DNA from 3 places in the Hahella chejuensis KCTC 2396 genome. Region 2 is predicted to be linked to each of the others. Evidence: predicted binding sites of a transcription regulator. Region 2 holds the regulator's gene; each other region holds the start of a gene.
What was found. The regulator sigma-54, encoded in region 2, starts transcription at its own class of promoters, with help from an activator protein. The targets are predictions, from matches to a motif close to TGGCACNNNNNTTGCTNT.
Positions count from the first base shown of each region.

Region 1: a site for sigma-54 is predicted at 5,059-5,076, ahead of HCH_RS31090 (PEP-CTERM sorting domain-containing protein). Genes of this name have one in related genera too.
Region 3: a site for sigma-54 is predicted at 6,026-6,043, ahead of glnK (P-II family nitrogen regulator). Genes of this name have one in related genera too.

Region 1 covers NC_007645.1:6,996,585-7,004,298, forward strand. The annotation lists gene HCH_RS31075 (MBL fold metallo-hydrolase) at 1-642, shown strand, start outside; gene HCH_RS31080 (DUF4336 domain-containing protein) at 662-1,354, opposite strand; gene HCH_RS31085 (PEP-CTERM sorting domain-containing protein) at 1,502-3,124, opposite strand; gene HCH_RS31090 (PEP-CTERM sorting domain-containing protein) at 3,527-5,014, opposite strand; gene HCH_RS31095 (PEP-CTERM sorting domain-containing protein) at 5,413-6,891, opposite strand; gene HCH_RS31100 (PEP-CTERM sorting domain-containing protein) at 7,334-7,714, opposite strand, start outside.
Region 2 covers NC_007645.1:5,457,173-5,464,886, forward strand. The annotation lists gene HCH_RS23875 (KdsC family phosphatase) at 1-321, shown strand, start outside; gene lptC (LPS export ABC transporter periplasmic protein LptC) at 326-904, shown strand; gene lptA (lipopolysaccharide transport periplasmic protein LptA) at 888-1,412, shown strand; gene lptB (LPS export ABC transporter ATP-binding protein) at 1,409-2,134, shown strand; gene HCH_RS23895 (RNA polymerase factor sigma-54) at 2,257-3,753, shown strand; gene hpf (ribosome hibernation-promoting factor, HPF/YfiA family) at 3,869-4,177, shown strand; gene ptsN (PTS IIA-like nitrogen regulatory protein PtsN) at 4,184-4,648, shown strand; gene rapZ (RNase adapter RapZ) at 4,675-5,535, shown strand; gene HCH_RS23915 (HPr family phosphocarrier protein) at 5,630-5,899, shown strand; gene mgtE (magnesium transporter) at 6,138-7,499, shown strand; gene yjgA (ribosome biogenesis factor YjgA) at 7,590-7,714, shown strand, end outside.
Region 3 covers NC_007645.1:6,536,232-6,543,945, reverse strand. The annotation lists gene speE (polyamine aminopropyltransferase) at 172-1,035, shown strand; gene fabA (bifunctional 3-hydroxydecanoyl-ACP dehydratase/trans-2-decenoyl-ACP isomerase) at 1,256-1,807, shown strand; gene fabB (beta-ketoacyl-ACP synthase I) at 1,839-3,053, shown strand; gene HCH_RS28905 (L,D-transpeptidase family protein) at 3,290-3,826, shown strand; gene HCH_RS28900 (SemiSWEET transporter) at 3,842-4,093, opposite strand; gene HCH_RS28895 (ammonium transporter) at 4,270-5,541, opposite strand; gene glnK (P-II family nitrogen regulator) at 5,593-5,931, opposite strand; gene HCH_RS28885 (accessory factor UbiK family protein) at 6,343-6,621, shown strand; partial or broken gene HCH_RS28880 (YifB family Mg chelatase-like AAA ATPase) at 6,728-7,714, shown strand, end outside.

The sequences.
Region 1 (7,714 bases), 1.5 Mb from region 2:
CTCTTTGATCCCGGCGGCGAACTGACCTACACGCCGCTTTCCATTGAACTGTCCAAACACATTTCCATCAAGTCGTCCCTGCGTTATGTCTTCGCCTCGCATCAGGACCCGGACATCATCACTTCGTTGCCGCGCTGGCTGATGCATACTGACTGTCAGGTAGTAACCTCACGTCTGTGGGCGCGCTTCCTGCCGCATTTGGTGTCGGAGTTCGTCTCCGGAAAAATGAATAAATCTCTCAGCCACCGTATGGTGGAATTGCCGGACGACGGAGCGCAGATTCCCTTGGGTAAATCCCAGATTCGCGCCGTACCTGCGCACTTTTTACACTCAGTGGGTAACTTTCACTTCTACGATCCGGTCAGCAAAATTTTGTTCTCCGGCGACGTCGGCGCCGCCATGACCCCAGGCTGGGATCATGAACCCGTGCAGGATATGGCCAAGCATATCCCGTTGATGGAAGGCTTCCATAAGCGCTACATGGCTTCCAACAAAGCCTGTCAGGCGTGGGTGAATCAGGTGCGCAAGCTGGATGTGGAAATGATGCTGCCGCAGCACGGCAAACCGTTCTTCGGCAAGGACAAAATCGGCCAGTTCCTGTCCTGGTTCGAAGACCTGAAGTGTGGGGTCGACCTGATGTAGGCGACCCCGCGTCGGCCTGCTATTTCAGCCAGGAAAAAGACCGCGCCAGAAACTCGGAGCCATGGCCGATAACACATTCGCCATGGGCGATGATGATGTTGTCCGGTCGCCACGCCTGCATTTTGCGCAGCGCGGCCCTGGCTTTGGACCTGCCGAATATAAAAGTGAGACGCCAGTCTATCGGCGTCTTGCCGTGAGGCGCGACAATTCCGGTCAGCAAGGCGACCCAGCGTCGCCAACCATGAAAGTGGTCCATCCGAAAGTTTTCGATCAAATCTCCGAGAATCAGTGTGCGGCTGCTGCGGTGAAAGAAAACCGCTTCTTTCATGGCGAAACTGCCGCGAAACAAAGTCTGATCCACGTCCTTTTCCCACCCCGGCTCCGGGTTCTCACCCAGTAAGCCGTCAAAGGAAATATCCTTACGTTTTTCCTGCAAGCCAGGAGTGCCGTAACAGGCCGCGTCAGGAAAGCGCTCCATCCACTGGGGCAAAAACAAATGATGAAGTTTATTCGGCGTCACCAGATATTTGACTGGCCCCAACTCCGCCACTTCCCGCGCCAGTGCGTCATCATAACGAGTGGGTGAGTGAACGAGGATATCGCCGTTGGACAAGCGCACCACTGTCATACGGGTGGTATACGCCAATCCAAAGTAGGGAACCGCTTCGCCGTTGTAGATCCAGAGATTTTCCGCTATTGCAATGAGACTCATGCCTTCCTCCTTGTATGAGCGTTCACATACTGACGTCAGCATATCCTATGCCACTTCCTGGCCAAGACGTCAAAATATTCTAAAAGCATAGCCCGCCCAACTACTTCATTTGAAGAGCGAGCCATACTTAAAGCTGCTTGAGCCTAGTTACGCCGCTTTACGGAAACGTCTCGCGCCAGCGAATCCAGCCAGGCTGATGGTCATTAGAACCAGGGTGTAGGGTTCGGGCGCTCTAATGACTTTTATACTAAAAGTTTCCATCCCTTCAACCACCCGGCTTTTCGAGATCCACTCCAGATAGGGACCGATATCCGGCAGCTCAAAATGGCTGAACATACCGCTGATGTTACTCGCGCTAAATAGTGAAAACTCGTCATTCACTTCAGGTTTGAAAGTTTCCCAGAGGTCGATTTTAAGAATACCATCCAGTCTCGCTTCATCTTCAACATTGACCATAAAGTCGCCAATTGAGCCCCAATCCCCCAACGTCAACTGCAAGGTGGCGCTCTCCTCCTGCCAATACTCCCCTTTGATGGTCAGAGTCCCGCCGTTTTCTCCTGTAGCGACAACGCCGCCGTCATTGTTCCATACAATAGTAGAGTATTCTCCAGGAACGTCTCCCGCTCTGATCACTCCAGAGCCTTGGACCTTGCCGCCTTCCGTTTGCATAATATTCACGTCGACATCGCTGTCTTCCATCACCAGTACGCCACCAGATCTGACAATTAACTCTCTGCTTGAGAGACTTGCTCCGTTTTTAACCGTTGTCGTTCCATCAATGAAGAAATAACTTCCTTCATCAAACTTAGAACCTGCTTCGATGGTTAAACTCTTACCAATTTTGATATAGCTACCCGTCATGGTTGCGCCATTTTGAATTATCAGGTCTTCACCAAAATAAGCTGTATCCCACATGTCCATTGAAGAGTTCTTTCCATCTATCACTACCTTTCCATAGTAGCTACCGAATTCCGCAGAGACCCTGGCGCCGTTAGTTATACTAATAGTCCCTTCTTCCGTCAGATTCATATAATGTGCGCTCAGGCTTGAGTTATCCCCATCCATAAGCACTTTTCCATTAAGTTCCGCTTCCTCTGCAGTCAACCAAGAACCACTATTAATTTCGAGCACCCCGTTTCTTAACTGCACATCTTCGTTTAGGGACATGGTGGACTGATCGTTGAACGCTAACCTGCCGTCCACATGAGTAGAGTATCCGGTAATATGCGTCTTATTTTTCAGCTCTAGCGACCCTTCGCCTCCTCCGCTATCCGTGTCTGAAAAGCCAACATAATATTTCATCCCTAAAAAGGCGCTTCTTCCTGTTTCCATGCCATCAAGAACAAGGCTGCCTTTAGTACCGCTCTCACTTCCTATCAGTATTTTTATTTCTTCGTCCGTGTCGTCTCTATACCGATTGAGTTCACCATTCCTCAGTGTTAAATGTCCGCCTGAATGGCTGTTTACAGAAATACCATCTTGCATTTCCAGGTTATGACCATCGAGGTCAATAACAACCTCGTCGCTCTTCACTGAAACGCCCTGAACATTTACGTCCTCAGACAGTGACGCGGTATAAGCGCTGTCTGCACCCGTATTGAACGAAGCTGAGTCCGATGCGCCGGGAGCCGTCCCTCCCACCCAATTTGCGTCATTATTAAAATCACCGCCGCTTGTATTGTTCCAGTCAATGACTGTTGCCTGTGCAACAGACGCGCAGCTTACAAACACGAATGAAGTTAAAATTCCCAGACCTTGAGTCGTCTTCACTGTTACACCCCTTGTGTATTAGTTCATTTATATGGCGCAGACTCGTTAGCAAGGTGCGGACCAGAATATTTTTATATTTAAAATCAACAATATATAACTTATAAAATATTCAACAAGACAAATATGTAAAATATTTTGACTATATAAATCAACATCTTACAAGCATACTTAACTATTAAGAATACTTGTACTATCAATATATATGTGACAGCAAATCTCATTTTTATAAAGAAGACTTACCATATACAAGAAAAGACAACTAGGTGAGAATTTGTTTTATAAATAAACAAATAAAGTTCAGATACGTATAGATTAAGGCAGATTAAAAGAAGGGAACGTAAAAGCCCGCACTTTGCAATTTAACAAAGTACGGGCGGAATATCTCAATAAACAGGACTGGGCTTACGCCGCTTTACGGAAACGTCTCGCGCCAGCGAATCCCGCCAAACCGATAGTCATCAGCACGATGGTATAAGGCTCTGGCACGCCTTTGACGACCTTCAGGCTAAACGTTTCCAAGCCCGCCACCATGTCGCTTCCCCAGTCCCAGCCCAAGCCAGGAGACAGTTTCGGCAACACAAAGTCGCTGAACATACCATTGATGTTGTCTGCTTTGATCAGGGTGAACACGTCATTCAGCTGGGGTTTAAACGTATCCCAAAGATCAATCTTCAGAATGCCGTCCAGATCAGCGTCACCGTTGATATTCAGCTTGTAGTCGCCAATCGCATCCCAGTCGCCCAAGGTAAGCTCCAGCGTGCTGCCATGCTCCTGCGTATAGTTTCCATCAATATTCAAAGAAGAACCGTTTGCTCCCGTCGCGATAGTCCCTTCATATGTATTTTGGACATCACCGGTTATGTCGCCATTCCCTTGTATTTTACCGCCTTCCGTCATCACTCTTTGCGCGGCGACCTTACCTTCATCCAACAGCAATACGCCTCCTGGTATTGCTGAGATAGCATCTGCGGATTTAAGAAGGCCTCCATTGGTGACAGTCGCGTTTCCGCTTATGGACATCAAATATGTGGTGTTTTCATACTCAGAACCCACTCCATCAATAATCAACTTACCGACGACACTGGTGTTACTGCCATCTCCTGTAGCTCCATCTTGATAGGTCAAAGCGCCACTTATATGACCGATTTCAGAAAAGAATAAACTAGAACCTTCGCCACTCACCAGAGCGTCACCACTGATATCGCCAAAGGAAACACCAACGCTCCCCCCCTCAGAAATGTCAAGTGAAGCGCTATTCTCTAGTGTGAAGTCATTCATCGCAGAAAAACTCGATCCTCCAGTGACCGACATTTCACTGCCCGCTCCAATAAAGGCATCCTGGCCCGAAACTCTCGAATCATTCCTGATCTGCAAAGCGCCCTTCCCAACGGTACCCATAAAGTGGCCGATCTGATATTGCACTCTATGGGTACCGTTGCGGCCGAAGTTAACATTGTCGAATACAAGCGTTCCGTAAGTATCAGCCTGGCTACCAACTGAGATAGAGACACGCTCACCTTCATAACCTTGCTCTTTATTAAAAGCGCCATCCCGCATTACGAGCTTCCCGGCTTTAGCTCCGCCTACCGTTATACCTCTAGCTGTATCCAGGTTATGTCCACTCAAATTGATCACGACGTCGTCATTTATTACTGACACATCATTGACACTGGCGTCCTGCGATAAGGATGCGCTATACGAACCGGCAACATCCGTATTGAATGATGCTGTATCTGCAGCGCCTGGCGCCGAGCCTCCCGCCCAGTTTGCTCCATTGTTAAAGTCACCGCCGCTTACATTGCTCCAGTCAATCACCGCCGCCTGGGAGACGGAAGCACAGCTTACAAATACTAATGAAGTTAAAATTCCTAGACCTTGAGTAGTCTTCATTGTTACACCCCTTGTGTAATAGTTCGTTTTTAGGCGGAGCCGTTTCAGCAAAGTACGAGCCAGAATTATTTTTTATATTAAATTCATGCACTTAAAATGGTTTCCGTAAAATTCGTCACGTTTCATGTAAAATATTTTGACTATATAAATCAATAACTTACAAGAATTCTTCCTTGTTCAGAAAACTTGTATTTTGCATCCATGTACAGCGCTCACACTGAGACCATGAAACGTTGAGGTTATGAATTGTAGGGTCAGAAACGACGATTAATATCGACAGGAGTTAACGGGCGAGGTGTGCAGTAAATGGTCACAGACTGTCAGGAGTAGGAAGGTAAGTCCCGTACTTTGCGATATCACAAAGTACGGGCGGAATATCTCAATAAACAGGACTGGGATTACGCCGCTTTACGAAAACGTCTCGCGCCAGCGAATCCAGCCAGGCCAATAGTCATCAGCACGATGGTGTAAGGCTCTGGCACGCCTTTGACGACCTTCAGGCTAAACGTTTCCAAGCCCGCCACCATGTCGCTTCCCCAATCCCAACCTAAGCCAGGAGACAGTTTCGGCAACACAAAGTCGCTGAACATACCATTGATGTTGTCTGCTTTGATCAGCGTGAACACGTCATTCAGCTGGGGTTTAAACGTATCCCAAAGATCAATCTTCAGAATGCCGTCCAGATCAGCGTCACCGTTGATATTTAGCTTGTAGTCGCCAATCGCATCCCAGTCGCCCAAGGTCAGCTCCAAAGTGCCGCTATGCCCCTGCGTATAGTTTCCATCAATATTCAAAGAAGAACCGTTTGCTCCCGTCGCGACGGTTCCTTTATCCGTGTTCTTAACATTACCGGTAATATCTCCAGCGCCCTGAATACGGCCAGCGAATTCAGTCATTAAAGACGAGGCTTCAATTTGAGCGTTGTCTAAATTCATAACGCCAGTAACCGTAATCAGATCACTGGCCACAAGGCTCCCGCCATTACTGACGACAACATTACCGCCCAAATCCATAGAACCTATAGCCCTAATTTCAGTTCCAGCGCCATCTACAGTAAAACGCCCTCCCGTAGAGATACGGCCGCCCGAACCCGTGGCGCCATTTTGAAAGGTGGTCTCTCCACTAAAATCTCCGAACTCGCCTACACTGAGATCTGAGCCTCTTCCATCCACCAGCGTTTTTCCGGATATATAGGCGCCGGAAGATCCTAGCCCAGCGCCGCCTGTAATCTCCAGAACGCCATCAAGGTCCAACTCGCCAGCCAGGCCCATACTAGAGCCTTCCGAAAGGATCAATTTGCCCCCGATATAAGCAGACTGCCCGGTGACGCCTGACTTATTCTTCAGCTCTAAAACCCCTTCTCTGGTCCCACCCGATGCAGGGGGATAACCCACGTAAAGCTGCATCCTTGAGCCCATTCCTCTCCCGCCGAAATCAACGCCATCCAAAACAAGTCGGCTTTCGGAGGCTGAGGCGCTATCCACCAAGATTTCCACCAGGTCTCCGTATTCATCACCGTTCTGATTAAAGGAGCCATTCCTCAGCGTTAACGTAGCGCCTTTGTCGCCGCTGACAGATATTCCTGTCAGCGTTTCCAAATTCTGGCCATTCAAATCGATCACGACGTGGTCATTTTTTACTGACACATTATCGACATCAGTGTCCTGCGATAGGGATGCAGTATACGAACCGGCAACATCCGTATTGAATGATGCTGTATCTGCAGCGCCCGGCGCCGAGCCTCCCGCCCAGTTTGCTCCATTGTTAAAATCACCGCCGCTTACATTGTTCCAGTCAATCACCGCTGCCTGGGAGACAGAAGCACAGCTTACAAATACTAATGAAGTTAAAATTCCTAGACCTTGAGTAGTCTTCATTGTTACACCCCTTGTGTAATAGTTCGTTTTTAGGCGCAACCTTTTTAGCAAGGTATGAGCCATAATTGTTTTTTTATTTAAAATTCATATAGTTAAAATAATTTCCATAAAGTTCGTCACGTTTCGTGTAAAATATTTTGACTATATAAATCAATAACTTACAAGAATTCTTTCTTGTTCAGAAAACTTGTATTTTGCTCATATGCACAGCGCCCCACACTGTCTGAGTCTTGCTTGTCGCATTAGAAACAATCCGAGGCGCTTCACGCTGAGCCATGAAACATTAAAGTTTTGAATTGTAGGGTCAGAAACGACGGTAAATATCGATTGAAGTTAGCGGGCGGGAGGTGCAAAGAATGGTCACAGACAAGTAGGGAGGTAAATCCCGTACTTTACGTTCCAGCAAAGTACGGGCAAAACATATCAATAAACAGAACTGGGCTTACGCCGCTTTACGAAAACGTCTCGCGCCAGCGAATCCAGCCAGGCCAATAGTCATCAATACAATGGTGTAGGGCTCAGGCACGTTTTTCACAACTTTCAGACTGAAAGTCTCCAAGCCTGCAACCATCACGCTACCCCAGTCCCAGGCTAAACCAGAAGCCAAACTCGGTAATACGAAGTCACTGAACATACCATTGATGTTTTCCGCTTTGATCAGCGTGAATACGTCATTCAGCTCAGGCTTGAAGGTGTCCCAAAGATCGATCTTTAGAATGCCGTCCAGATTAGCGTCGCCAGAAATATTCAGCTCATAGTCGCCAATCGCATCCCAACCACCCAGAGTCAACGCCAGGGTGCTTGAGCTGTCTTGCGAATAGTC
Region 2 (7,714 bases):
GTCGCCAAAAGAGCTGGCGATCTGGGCATATTAGAGTTACTGCAAGGCCGCGAGGACAAGCTTGTCGGACTTAATGAGATTCGTGGCAAGCTTGGTTTAGAGCTTGATGAGTGCGCCTATATCGGCGACGATTTACCCGACCTTGCCGCTATTCGCAGCTGCGGATTTGGCGCCACCGTCCCCAATGGCCACTGGTTTGTCCGTCAACACGCCGCTTATTGCACTTCCGCCCAGGGCGGCAAAGGCGCAGTCAGAGAGGTGTGCGACATGATTCTGGCGGCCAAAGGATTGCTCCACACCTCTCTGGAAGCCTATCTATAACTTCATGACAGAACTGCTCAGACAATATAGCAAGTGGCTATACGCGGCTTTGGCGGCAATTCTGGTTATTTATCTGGCCGCCTATCAAGACGAAGCAAACGTACCGTTCTTCGAGGAAGAGCAACTCCTGAAAGACGAACCTGACGCCTTTGTCATTAACGCGGTTTATACGACTTACAACAAAGAAGGCGTACTCACCAGTCGCTTACAAAGCCAATTGGCGAAACACTATCCCGATACGGACACCGGCGTATTGACGCGCCCCAACCTGGAAATCTTCCAGCAAGGAGAGAAAAGTTGGCATGTAGAGTCTTTGGAAGGCGAACTGCTCATTAAGCAGGACACCCTGAAGCTGCGCGGAGACGTGGAAGTAAATGGCGCTTCCGACGACGGGGCGCCGATCCTCATGCAAACGCAAGCACTCGACTATAACAACAAGTCACGCTTTATCAGCACCGATCAACCCGTTAAGATAACTTCAAATATCAATCAGTTAACCGCTGTCGGAATGGAGGCGGACATTGATAAAAAGCTTATTGTATTACTTTCTCAGGTAACCGGCGTTTATGCACAACCCAAGTAAACTATTCACAGCGGCGCTGTTGGTGGCCCTGGTTTTCACTCCATTAAGCCACGCTTTAGACCTTCTTAACGGGAGCGACGAACCAGTGCGTATTAAAGCCGGGCGCTGGGAAAGAGATGGTCAAAAGGGCATCGACACCTATATCGGCAATGTCGTCATTACCCAGGGCAAATCCAGCATCGAAGCGGACAAAGTTGTTTTATACACTGACGACAAGGGCATCAGCCGCTTCCAAGCTACGGGTAAGCCCGCTCACTTGGTGCAATTTGACGCAGAAAAACAAACTGAAACCCACGCTTACGCAGAAAGCATGGACTATGATCGCAGCCAGAGTAAAGTCGTTATGCGTAACCATGCGCGCATTCTCCAGGACAATAGTTCAGTAGAAGGCGAAGAAATTATTTATTTCACAGACAAACGCTTAGTCACAGCGAAGGGAGCCTCATCGGGCAATCAAACCGAGCAGGTTGAAATCATCTATCATCCGCCCAAATCTAATAAACAATGAGCACTCTCGCCGCCAGAAACCTGGCCAAGGCTTACAAAAAACGGCCTGTAGTAAAAGATGTCTCCGTTGAAATTCGCAGCGGCGAAATCGTTGGCCTCCTCGGACCTAACGGCGCAGGCAAAACCACCTGCTTCTACATGGTGGTGGGACTGATCCCCAGCGACAAAGGCAGCGTATTTATTGACGATGCCGAAATCACCAGCCTGCCCATGCACGGGAGAGCGCGCAAGGGCATTGGCTATCTACCTCAGGAAGCGTCCGTATTTAGAAAGCTGTCTGTGGAAGACAACATTTACGCCATTCTTGAGACCAGGGCGGATCTGAACCGCAAGGAACGCAAGCAAAAAATGGAGGAGTTGCTCCATGAATTTCACATAACCCACATTCGTAAAAGCCTTGGCATGAGCCTCTCCGGGGGTGAACGCCGCCGCGTGGAAATCGCTCGCGCGCTCGCCACGGAGCCAAAGTTTGTACTACTGGACGAGCCTTTTGCCGGGGTGGACCCTATTTCCGTCAACGACATCAAGCAGATTATCGAACATCTTAAAAAGCGCGGCATCGGCGTCTTAATTACAGACCATAATGTGCGCGAGACCTTGGATATTTGTGAACGCGCCTATATTGTCAGTGAAGGATTTATTATCGCAAGCGGCGCCCCTAGTGATATCCTTGCCAACCCAAAGGTTAGAGAGGTCTATCTGGGTGACCAGTTCAAACTTTAGTTTAACCGGCGGCTTCCATTCAAGATGGACCCCAAGGCTCAAGAGCTTAGGATTAAAGCGCTCAATAACTATGACAAACTCACAAGATCTGTGCCTGAATCGGTGGTAAGCATCAGATGGTTATGAAAACTTCATTGCAGTTAAAGCTGGGTCAACAGCTCACTATGACCCCGCAACTGCAACAAGCAATAAAACTTTTGCAGCTTTCAACACTGGATTTACAGCAAGAGATTCAACAAGCGCTTGAGTCCAATCCCATGCTGGAAGTGTCTGAAGAGGAAGAGTCCCCCAACCACGTTCAGAACGATACGATCAGCGACATGCTCGCCAATAACTCCAGCAAAGAGCGAGCTCAAGAGTCCGGCATGGACGAAGGCGGGTTCGCCGAGGAGGATAACTGGTCCGACTCCATACCGAACGACTTGCCCGTCGACACCGCCTGGGACGATGTCTTTCAAAGCGGGTCAAGCAGCTACAGCGGCGGCGAGGATGACGAATACGATTTCGAGTCCCGCAACAGCAAAGGCGAAACCCTGCAAGATCACCTTCTCTGGCAACTCAATCTTACCCCCATGTCCGACATTGACCGCATGATCGCCGTTGCGATAATCGATGCGGTCAATCCCGACGGCTATCTTTCCCTCACTCCCGATGAAATTCACAGTGGGCTGCAGACTGAGGGCGAAGAAGAAATTGAGTTGGACGAAGTACGCGCAGTGTTAAAGCGCGTTCAGCAGTTTGATCCTGCCGGGGTCGCTACTTGTAACCTGCAGGACTGCCTGCTGAGCCAGCTGAATCAGCTACCCAAAGATACGCCCTGGTTAGGACAGGCCAAACTCGTGGTCAGCCATTACATCAACTTGCTTGGCAATCGCGACTATGCCCAGTTGATGCGCCGCAGTCGCCTGAAGGAAGACGACCTGCGGGAAGTGCTCAAGCTGATTCAAAGCCTGAACCCAAGACCGGGAGAAGGCATTCAGGAAAGTAATACCGAATATGTGGTTCCTGATGTTATCGTCAAAAAAAACAATGGCCGCTGGCTGGTGGAGCTGAACCCGGAAATCGCCCCTAAGATCCGCATCAATCCAGGCTATGCGGGCTTGGTGAGACGTGCGGACAATAGCTCCGACAACACTTACTTACGCGATCAGTTACAGGAAGCGCGCTGGTTTATCAAAAGCTTGCAAAGCCGTAATGAAACTCTGTTGAAAGTTGCGTCACAAATCGTCGAACATCAGCAAGGATTCCTTGAGTACGGCGAAGAGGCGATGAAGCCGCTGGTGCTGCACGATATTGCGGAAGCAGTGGAAATGCATGAATCAACCATTTCCCGGGTGACCACCCAGAAATATATGCACACTCCTCGCGGCGTATTTGAGCTGAAGTACTTTTTCTCCAGCCATGTCAGCACAGACACGGGTGGCGAGTGTTCTTCGACCGCTATTAGAGCTATTATCAAGAAGTTAGTCGCGGCGGAATCACCGAAGAAACCTTTGAGCGACAGCAAGATTGCTGCGCTGCTCGGCGACCAGGGCATCAATGTCGCCCGTCGCACGATCGCAAAGTATCGGGAGGCGCTTTCCATTCCGCCTTCCAATGAACGTAAGCGATTAATTTAAAAGGAGGAATACAGGCATAAGACTTAAATCAAATAGTCACAAAATGGATGTGCTAGTATTTTTCATGGAAGTGCAAAATTCATAATGCACCGTATATTGGCATTAGGAGCAAAGTATGCAAATGAACATCACCGGACATCAAGTCGAGTTAACTGAAGCACTGAAAGACTACGTTAACAACAAGTTCGACAAACTTGAACGACACTTCGACAGTATCAGTAATGTCCAAGTTACGCTCTCCATTCAAAAACAGCGTCAGATTGCGGAAGCAACCATGCACATTAGCGGCGCTGACCTGCATGCCAATGCTGAACACGAAGATATGTACGCGTCCATTGACGCGCTGGTGGACAAATTAGACCGCCAGATCCTCAAACACAAAGAGAAGCACGTTGATCGGATGCACGGCGCATCCGCCAGATAACAGAACATGGCCCAAACCACACTAACTATTGAGTCTATTATCTCGCCCGCCCTCACACGCTGTGGGGTGTCGGGCTCGAGTAAGAAACGCGTTCTCGAATATATCGCCAATCTGATTGCGCAACATTTTCCGTTTTTGGACGAGAACGCCATTTTTACCAACCTGGTATGCCGTGAGAGACTCGGCAGCACCGGTATCGGCCAGGGTATTGCGATCCCCCATTGCCGTCTGGAAAACTGCGATCGCATTATAGGGGCTCTGATTACGCTCAAGGACAAAATCCCTTTTGACGCCATAGACAACGAACCCGTCGACCTTCTGTTCGTTCTGATTGTGCCTCAGGAGGCTACCAGCGAACATTTAGACCTGCTGAGCCAATTGGCCCAGAAGTTCAATGACCGTCGCTTCTGCGAACATCTACGCGACTGTGACAACGACGAAACCCTGTTCAGGAGGGTGCTGGAGAAATAGTCCAGCTTCGATGGAAAGAGGAAGACATGAAGCTGATTATCGTAAGCGGTCGTTCAGGCTCTGGAAAAAGTACGGCGCTCCATGTCCTGGAGGATATGGGCTATTACTGCATCGATAACCTGCCTATCGGTCTCCTCTCGCCTCTCACCCAAGAGGTGCTGGACCAGGGAAAAACCCAAAACCAGCAACTCGCCGTCAGCATAGACGCGCGTAATCTTTATAGGGATTTATCTGATTTCCCGTCTATTTACGCCGCTCTGCAAGCGCATAATATTGATGTGGAAATCATCTATCTTGACGCTAACGACGCCACCTTGATCAAACGTTTTCATGCAACGCGTCGCAAGCACCCGCTGAGCAGCAAAAGCACATCGCTGAAAGAAGCCATCGCCAAAGAGAAGCAGCTATTGGAGCCGATCGCCACATTGGCGAACCTCTATATAGACACCAGCGATCTTTCCATCTACCAGTTACGAGATCAGGTTAAGATCAGGGTTATCGGACATAAAACCCAAGAGCTGGCCCTACTCTTTCAGTCGTTCGGCTTCAAGCATGGGGTACCGTCAGATTCCGACATGGTGTTTGACGTGCGCTGCCTCCCCAATCCTTACTGGGATACCGCGCTGCGCGGCTACAAAGGCACCGATCAGGAAATCATTGAATTCCTGAAGCAGCATCCGGAACCGGAACAGATGCTGCAACATATCATCAGTTTTCTTGAGACCTGGATTCCGCACTTCCAGAACAGCAACCGCACCTATATGACCATCAGCATCGGCTGTACTGGCGGGCAACACCGCTCTGTCTATATCTGCGAGCGCCTGGGAGAGCATTTCAAGAAAAAGTATGATAATGTCCAAGTGCGCCACAAAGAGCTGGCGCAATAAGGTTCTAATAATAAAAAGCCACTGCGGCTTAACAATTAAACCGGCCTGAATCCAACATTCAGGAAACTTCAATCTTTTATACTCATCGCGCCCCATGATCCAGGAACAAGTCACTATTATTAATAAGCTTGGCCTGCACGCCCGAGCGGCGGCCAAATTCGTGTCCACCAGCGGCCGATTCGCAAGCAAGATCAGAGTAGCCAAAGAAGGCCAGGAAGTTGACGGAAAAAGCATAATGGCGGTCATGATGCTCGCCGCCAGCAAGGGAACGCTTCTCACATTGAAAATAGAAGGCCCAGACGAAGAGGAAGCTTTTCACGCCATCAAGGCTCTGATCGAGGATTATTTCGGAGAGGGCGAATAGTCCCTACTGCTTTTGGGGCACATCGCCCCACCTCTTCCAAACACTTGAAACAATACAAACCGCTTGAATAAAGTAAGACAATTCCCTGATTTTCCTTAGACTATTTTTCGTCTTAACTTACACTTTATAGTGGGCTCGCTTATACTGGCGCCACAACGGCGCAGAGCCTGTCTCTGTATTTTATCCGGCAATTTCCTCGCTGCCCGTTGCGGGCCGCCCTAAACGCGGATGTAAGTCTATGTCTCAAGCGACCGAAAAAAGCACTGCCAAGGTCCGTATGCGCTCCATTGCGGAAGCGCTGGAAAGCGGGTCTTTGCAGCAGGTCGCGCGCATCCTGAACGGCGGCCTATCTCCCAGCGATATCGCCCACTTGCTGGAATCATCCCCGCCCAATGAACGGAAGTTACTCTGGCAGTTAGTCGATGACGAACTGGATGGCGAAGTCCTCCAGTATTTGAGCGATGAAATCCGCTCCGACTTCCTGAGCGAAATGAATGCGCAGGACGTCATTGAGATCGCCGAAGACTTCGAAGTCGACGACCTCGCCGACTTGCTACAGCAGTTGCCGGAAGCCGTCATCCAGGAAGTTCTGGAGACCATGGACGCCCAGGATCGTCAGCGCCTGGAAGAAGTACTGGCCTATCCAGAGGATTCCGCCGGCGGTCTGATGAACACGGACATGATCACCGTGCGTCCGGACATTACCGTCGATGTTGTGCTTCGCTATCTGCGCAGCCACAAAAGTCTGCCCAACATGACCGACAGCTTGCTGGTGGTGAATCGAAAAGACGATTTTATCGGCGTACTCCCTGTCACCACGCTATTGGTGTCCAGTCTTAGTTCCACTGTGCGGGAGATCATGCGCACGGATGTAGAGCCGATTCCTGCGACGGTTTCAGATAAAGAAGTCGCCACCCTGTTCGAGCGCCACGACTTGGTTTCCGCTCCCGTCGTCAACGATAAAGGCAAGCTGGTTGGCCGCATCACCATCGATGACGTGGTTGACGTTATCCGTGAAAACGCCGACCACGAAATCTTAAGCATGGCGGGTCTGGACGAAGAAGAAGACATGTTCGCCCCCATCATGAAGACCGCTAAAAGTCGCGCCGTCTGGCTGGGCATAAACCTGATCACCGCATTTCTCGCTTCTGCGGTCATTGGTATCTTTGAGGCCACCATTGCAAAAGTGGTCGCTCTGGCCGTGTTGATGCCTATTGTCGCCAGTATGGGCGGCATCGCCGGCAGTCAGGCGCTCACACTGGTCATCCGGGGGATGGCTACCGGCAAGGTCAGCTCCAATAACATCCGCTGGCTGATGAATCGGGAGTTTTTGGTAGGCGCCTTTAATGGCGTACTCTGGGCTTTTGTCGTGGCGACCGCCGCAATGGTGTGGTTCAACGACGTCACCATTGGCGTCCTTATCGCCTCCGCGATGTTGATCAACCTGACCGTGGCGGCCATCGCCGGTACGGCTTTACCGTTGATACTAAAAACCCTGAAAATAGACCCCGCTTTGGCCGGAGGCGTCATCCTGACCACGGTCACAGACGTGGTTGGGTTTATGTCATTTCTGGGACTCGCCACCATCGCCTACGCCTGACCAGGCGCAAGGGCGAATAGCTGTCTATTCTTATCTTATTTGAGCGCTGTGTTACCATTTTAGTTTCCGAGAGTTGATTCGAGCATTTCAATGAACCATTCACATCACGACGACGAATTCGAAGACGATTATTACGACGAAGAAGATCTGCCGCCCAGTAAATCCAGCCGTAAACGGGCGATGGAGGCGCTGCAGAAACTAGGGAAGCAACTGAC
Region 3 (7,714 bases), 1.1 Mb from region 2:
AGCGTTAATAAGTTATGGGCTTTATATCTTTCTGTGTTTTATGGGAGCGGAGCAGTGCAGGCGACTCCTAAAATAATGCTGTGATCTTCACGCCTTGCGCCTACAATATGCTGCTTTAGCCGCAGGCGCATCGCGCCGACAAATAATTAACCGAATCATTGGGAGAACATAATGAGCGAGCAGATCCCCGGGTGGTTTACCGAAATCTTTCAGGACCAGGGCACCGGGTTTTCCCTCAAAGTAAAAAGTAAACTGCACGAAGAGCAGAGCCAGTATCAAAAGATTGAAATCTTTGAGACGGAAACCTTCGGTAATCTGATGGTGTTGGACGGTTGCGTCATGTTGACTGACCGTGACAATTTCCTCTACCACGAAATGATGACCCACCCCGCGCTGTTTACTCATCACGCGCCGAAGAAAGTCGTGATTGTTGGCGGCGGCGATTGCGGCACATTGAAAGAAGTGCTCAAACACCCTGGCGTAGAGGAAGCCTGGCAGGTGGAAATCGATGAGCGCGTCACTCGCGTTGCAGAGAAGTATTTCCCTGACCTGTGCACCGCCAACAATGACCCGCGCGCCAACTTCTTCTTCGGCGATGGCATCAAATGGATCGCTGACGCGCCATTGGAATCCATCGACCTGATTATTGTTGACTCCACCGACCCGGTTGGACCTGCTGAAGGTCTGTTCGCCGTCGACTTCTACCGCAACTGTTTCATGGCGCTGCGCGAAGGCGGCATGATCGTGCAGCAGACGGAATCCCCTTTGCTGCACACTTCCAGCATCATCAAGAAAGTGCATGACGATATGCGTCAGGCTGGTTTTGACGGCGTCAGAACGCTGCCGTTCCCACAGCCTGTATATCCTACCGGCTGGTGGAGCTGCACCATGGCGGGCAAGGGTAAGAAGCTGGAGTTTTTCCGAGAAGAAGATGCGGCGGAGCGTCCTTTCGTCACCCGCTACTACAATGCGGAAGTGCATAAAGCAGCCCTGGCCCTGCCTGAATTTATGAAGAATGAACTTGACTTAGATTAGTCCGAACGTTTATTTCTATACATCTGTATTTTAATGCTTAAGGCCAGATGCCATAAGGGAATCCGGCCTTCCGAACAGGGTGCGAACCTACCTTTGTCCAATAGACGTACTTTTTTCGGGCGCACTAACATGCAAACCATAACTCCTGTCAAGAAACGGCAATACAGCCGGTATATGGTTGGCAGGCTATTGGACGTGAATAGAAATCGGAGTTAACTGCGTGCACGCAATAGCAGAAAACCATGGAGTGAAAGCTTCATATACGAAAGAAGAACTTCAAGCCTGCGGACAGGGACGGTTATTTGGCGAGGGCGCTGCGAAACTTCCCGTAGATCAGATGTTGATGGTCGACCGGGTGTCTCAAATCTCCGCAGAAGGCGGAGCATACGGTCACGGGATCGTGCGTGCGCAGTTGGATATCAATCCGGATCTGTGGTTTTTTAAGTGTCATTTCGTGGGCGATCCGGTCATGCCGGGTTGTCTCGGATTGGACGCCATGTGGCAGCTGGTAGGCTTTTTCCTTGCGTGGAAAGGTCACAAGGGACTGGGCCGGGCGCTGGGGGTCGGCGAGGTTAAATTTACCGGCCAGGTGCTGCCGTCCGCAAAATCAGTCGAGTATGTTCTCGATATCAAAAGAGTAATCGCTCGTAAGTTAATTATGGCCTTGGCTGATGGAACCGTGTATGTCGACGGTAAAGCCATTTATACTGCCAAGGATTTACGAGTGGGCTTGTTTGACCCGGCCGCTATGAGCGGCGCGGAAATCAAATAAGTTATCCTTTGCAAATGTAAGAGGTTTCTGAATGAAACGCGCCGTCATAACCGGAATGGGAATCGTATCCTGCTTGGGCAACTCCAAAGAGGAGGTGGCCGAGTCACTGAAAGCTGGCCGCTCAGGCATTCGGTTTAACGAAAGCTATAAAGAAGCGGGCTTAAGAAGCCAGGTCAGTGGTAGCGTCCAGATCGATTTCGCTGAACACATCGACCGCAAACATCTGCGCTTCATGGGCGACGCGGCTGCGTACGCCTATATCGCCATGAATCAGGCCATCACGGACGCTAAAATAGACGACGAGCTGTTGAGCAGCACTCGCACCGGCATCGTGATGGGGTCTGGCGGAGCCTCCACCAGCAACGTCGTCGAGTCCGTCGATATTCTGCGTGAGAAAGGCGTCAAGCGCGTGGGGCCTTATCGCGTACCCCGCACCATGAACAGCTCTGTAAACGCCTGTTTGTCCACCGCATTCAAAATTCGCGGCGTCAACTACTCCATCACTTCCGCTTGCGCGACCGCCGCTCATTGTATCGGTCATGCTTGGGAACAAATTCAGTTGGGTAAACAAGACGTTGTATTCGCTGGCGGTGGCGAAGAAGAGCATTGGAGCCTGGCGGTTCTGTTCGACGCTATGGGTGCCTTGTCCAGCAAGTACAACGACGATCCTTCCCGCGCTTCACGTCCATACTGCTCCACCCGTGATGGTTTTGTCATCGCTGGCGGCGGAGCTGTGGTCGTCGTAGAAGAGCTGGAGCACGCGCTGCGTCGCGGCGCGCCGATCTACGCTGAGTTGGTGGGCTACGGCGCCACTTCCGACGGCGATGACATGGTGGCTCCATCTGGAGAAGGCGCTGTGCGCTGTATCCATCAGGCGCTGTCTACCGTAAACACGCCAGTTGACTACGTCAACACTCACGGCACCAGTACGCCAGTCGGCGATATCATTGAGCTGAAAGCAGTGAAAGAAGCCTTTGGCGACAATCTGCCGCGCATCAGCTCCACTAAATCGCTGTCCGGCCATTCTTTGGGCGTCGCCGGCGTTCACGAAGCCATTTATTGCTTATTGATGATGGAAGGCGGTTTCATTGCGCCTTCACGTCACATTGAAGCGCTGGATGAGAGAGCGGCGGGCTTCCCGATTGTCACAGAACCTACAGATGCGGAACTGAATACCGTTCTGAGCAACAGCTTCGGTTTCGGTGGAACTAACGCCTGTCTGGCTTTCAGCAAATACAAAGGCTGATTCCAGATACTGCGAAAACATAAAAAGCCTGCGCTCGGCGCGGGCTTTTTTGTGCCTGTTTTCTGGTATTTTCATCAAACACAGTTGGCATCTTTTTGATTGTGTTGTAAAAAACGCATCATATGCATGGCTGAGATACAAATAGAAGGCGTTGGTCACAGTTCGAATCTGTGTAGTATTTCTATGTTTGCTATGCTTTTAAGTAAGCGTCATCCATTCGATTTCTAAAGGGTCTCATGCGGAAAGGTTTTTTATTTCTGACGGGTGTTCTTTTTGCGTGCAGCGCCGGAGCGGAGCAGGCGCAGACATCGTTGGCGTTGTCTGAGTCCGCATACATGGCTCCCCTGGTGGATAAAGTGCAGGTTAAGAAGGCGTCCAGACTTTTGATTCTATTGAAAGAAGGGAAGCCGTTTCGGGTGTATCCGATTGCCTTGGGCGACAAGCCGCTTGGCCATAAGCAGTTTGAGGGCGACGAGCGCACTCCTGAAGGCACTTATTCTCTTGACTGGCGTAATCCAAACAGCGCCTTTCATAAATCCATCCACGTTTCTTACCCCAATGACCAGGACATTGAGTATGCAAAGAGTCAAGGACGTGAGCCTGGCGGAATGATCATGATCCATGGTTGGCCCAATGGCTTTAATCATGACCGCGACAGCATCTGGCTTTACGAGTTTGATTGGACGGATGGATGTATCGCCGTTAACAATCAGGCGATGGATGAGATCTGGTCTTTGGTGCCGGATGGCACGCCTATCGAAATTCTTCCGTAGATAGACGCACGGCGGTTAGCCATGTTTCAGCTTCAGCGCAAGCACTGTGGACGCCAAGGCCAATGTCAGGGTATTGGCGATAATGATTGGCCACGCCACCATCATGATTCCATAAAGCAGCCACAGAAATACGCCCAACGTAAAAATGCTGTACATGCCCAGAGAGATGCCGGACGTGTTTTTCGTTTTCAACGTTTGTCTGACCTGGGGCAAGAACGCCAAAGTGGTGAACAACGCCGCCAGTGTGCCGATGATGGATGCTAACATCTTATTAACCCTATAGAATTGCGCGCATTTTAATCACGCTATCTGGCAGCGTAACTAGGGGAAAATATGTACGCCCCGTCGTTATGGCCGGGGGCGCAGACTTCTAATACCACCGGCATCTGCCCACACGAAAAAGGGCCGCCGAATGGCAGCCCTCTTGGAGGTCGTTTTGGAGATCAGTCGCGGGTGAACTCAGGATAGGCTTCCATCCCGCATTCCGCCAGATCCACGCCTTCATACTCTTCTTCTTCGCTGACGCGGATGCCCATGATCACTTTGATCAGACCCCACACCACCAGGCTGGTTGTGAACACCCACCCGAAGATGGTAAACGCGCCAGCCAACTGAGCCAGGAAGCTGACGTCAGTAGTGAAAGGCACTACCAGCAGACCCAGCAGACCACAAGCGCCGTGTACGGAGATTGCGCCAACAGGGTCGTCGATTTTCAGTTTATCCAGGGTCACGATGGAGAATACGACCAGCACGCCAGCCACTATGCCAATCAGAGAGGAGGCCACGGGGGACGGCGCGTCAGGATTGGCGGTGATTGCCACCAGACCGGCCAGTGCGCCATTCAGAAGCATGGTCAGATCTGCTTTGCCAAACAACAGGCGAGCGGTGATCAGAGCGGCTATCGCGCCGGTGGCCGCTGCGGCGTTAGTGTTCAGGAAAACAATTGCCACGGAGTTGGCGTTGCCGATATCGCCCAGTTTCAATACTGAGCCGCCGTTGAAACCGAACCAACCCATCCACAGAATGAAAGTGCCCAGTGTCGCTAAAGGCAGGTTGGCGCCCGGGATAGCGTTAACTTGTCCGTTAGGGCCGTATTTGCCTTTACGTGGGCCAAGCAGCAATACGCCAGCCAGAGCCGCCGCAGCGCCAGCCAAGTGGACGATGCCGGAGCCCGCGAAGTCTTTGAAGCCCATTTCATCAAGACTATATAGTCCGAATACTGGTTGAGTTCCCCAAGTCCAGGAGCCTTCCATCGGATAGATGAATGCTGTCATCACTACAGCGAAAGCCAGGAACGCCCATAGTTTCATGCGCTCTGCGACAGCGCCGGATACGATAGACATGGCGGTTGCGACAAACACAACCTGGAAGAAAAAGTCGGATGCGCCAGAGTAGATGGCGGTGCCTGAGAACCCACCATCGCGTTCAGCGAAAGCATTCAAGGTATCGTCGACATAGGTCTCGCCGGGCATGATGCCGGTCAGGAAATATCCGCCGCTGCCATACATGATTTCATAGCCGCAGATCAGGTACATGATGCAGGCAATGGCGTAGAGCGCGACGTTTTTGGTAAGAATTTCAGTGGTGTTCTTGGCGCGAACCAAGCCGGATTCCAACATGGCGAAACCGGCGGCCATCCACATGACCAATGCGCCCATCACAAGGAAATAGAAGGTATCTAATGCATATTGTAAGTGAAAAACATTGTTTTCCATGAAAAGCCCTCCGCACTACGCTTGTCAGTTACCAGTTGTTGTTAGTTTTGATTAAATCGCGTCTGTACCAGTCTCCCCGGTCCTTATGCGGATGGCTTGTTGCAGATCCACCACAAAAATTTTGCCGTCGCCGATCTTGCCGGTGTTTGCGGCTTTGGTGATGGCTTCTACGACTTGATCGAGCAAGTCATCGCCGATAGCGACTTCGATTTTCACCTTGGGGAGAAAGTCGACGACATACTCTGCGCCACGGTACAGCTCGGTGTGGCCCTTTTGACGACCGAACCCTTTTACTTCGGTTACGGTCACGCCCTGAACGCCAATCTCGGAGAGTGCTTCACGCACATCATCCAGCTTGAATGGCTTGATAATGGCAGTTACCAGTTTCATTTTTTTCTCCTTTGTATCTACCCGCCTGTTATAGAAATCGCACAATCAGCAAGCTCAACCACGCACAAAAATATGTGCGGAATTTGTGCGTGATGTAGCATCTGCTGTGCCAATGATAAAAAATTTATTTAAAACAGTTAACTAGATGAATATTTCTTACCTTGTGGAAAAACCAGGGCACAATTATAGCGCAGCACGCCCCTGTTTGAGGTTAATTGGCGCCCGTGGCTGGTGCGCATTTATAAAAATGCACAAATTTTGTGCAAAAAAGAAGGCAGGCAACGTTATAAACAGGATTTGTTGTCACTTTCACTTCGGTTCTATAGCCAATGGCGGGAAACGGTGAGGATTGCATAAACAAACCAGGATCGCCGTGGTACAATCGCCGCTCCGAAAAACGGAGGACTTTCCATGTCGGTATCACCAGTAGATTTACTTAACGCGTTTAACCAGCATTTCGGGCAGTTTCTGCCGGATGTCGCTAAATCGGCGCATGAAGATGTGCAGCAGCAAGCCAAGGCGGCTTTATCCAGCATCATCTCTAAACTGGATCTGGTGACCCGGGAAGAGTTCGATGTTCAATTGGAAGTGTTGCGCCGCACCCGCGAGAAACTGGACAGCCTGGAAAAACGCGTGGTTGAACTGGAGGCGGCTTTGCAAGCCAAGAGTGAGCAAGGCGATCAAGCCTAACGGACTTTTTATTAACCGGCGATGAGAATCAAATCGCCGGTCTCGCTTTAATATCTACACACATTAGCGCCTCAGGAACGAGGCTGAATTTATCCAAGGAGGGAGTATGTCACTCGCAATCGTCAACACGCGCGCCAAACTTGGCGTGGAAGCCCCGCTGGTAAAAGTCGAAGCCCATCTGTCGAACGGCTTGCCGGCCCTGTCTATCGTTGGACTTCCTGAAGCCGCAGTCAAAGAAAGCAAAGATCGGGTCAGGAGCGCATTACTCAACAGCGGCTTTGAATTTCCCGCCCGCCGCATCACGATCAATCTCGCCCCCGCAGATCTTCCTAAAGAGGGAGGTCGTTATGATCTCGCTATCGCCGTCGGCGTGCTGGCGGCTTCAGGGCAATTGCCTGATGAGGCGATTGCAGGATATGAGTTCTATGGCGAACTGGCGCTCTCTGGAGAATTGCGGCCGGTAACGGGAATGTTGCCCGCCGCGCTTCGCTGCGCCCAGTCTGGCGCCAAAATTATACTGCCGCCGCAAAATTCCCAGGAGGCCAGCCTGGTGTCTGCGCTGGACGTATTTGCGCCGGCCACTTTGGGGCAGTTAGTGGCCTTTCTGCTGGGACATGAGCGCATGACGCCGATACGCCAACAGAAGTGCGCCGCCTCCGGGCGTAAAGCGCCCGATATGGCTGACATCAAGGGGCAGTTTCAAGCCAAGCGAGCGCTGGAGATCGCCGCTGCGGGCAATCACAACATGCTGATGTTCGGCCCACCGGGAACGGGTAAGACCATGCTGGCGTTGCGTTTGGTGGGCATCTTGCCCGAGTTGACGGAAATGGAAGCGCTGGAAACGGCGGCGGTCAATTCCGTGGCGGGAGTCAGTCTGGATATGACGCAGTGGCGGCAGCGACGCTTTCGGGCCCCGCACCATACCGCTTCTGCGGTCGCTTTGGTTGGTGGCGGCTCCAATCCCAAACCGGGAGAAATATCATTGGCGCACAATAGTGTGTTATTTCTCGACGAATTGCCGGAATTTGACCGAAAAGTCCTGGAAGTGTTGCGAGAGCCAATGGAATCTGGAGAGATCGTGATTTCCAGAGCG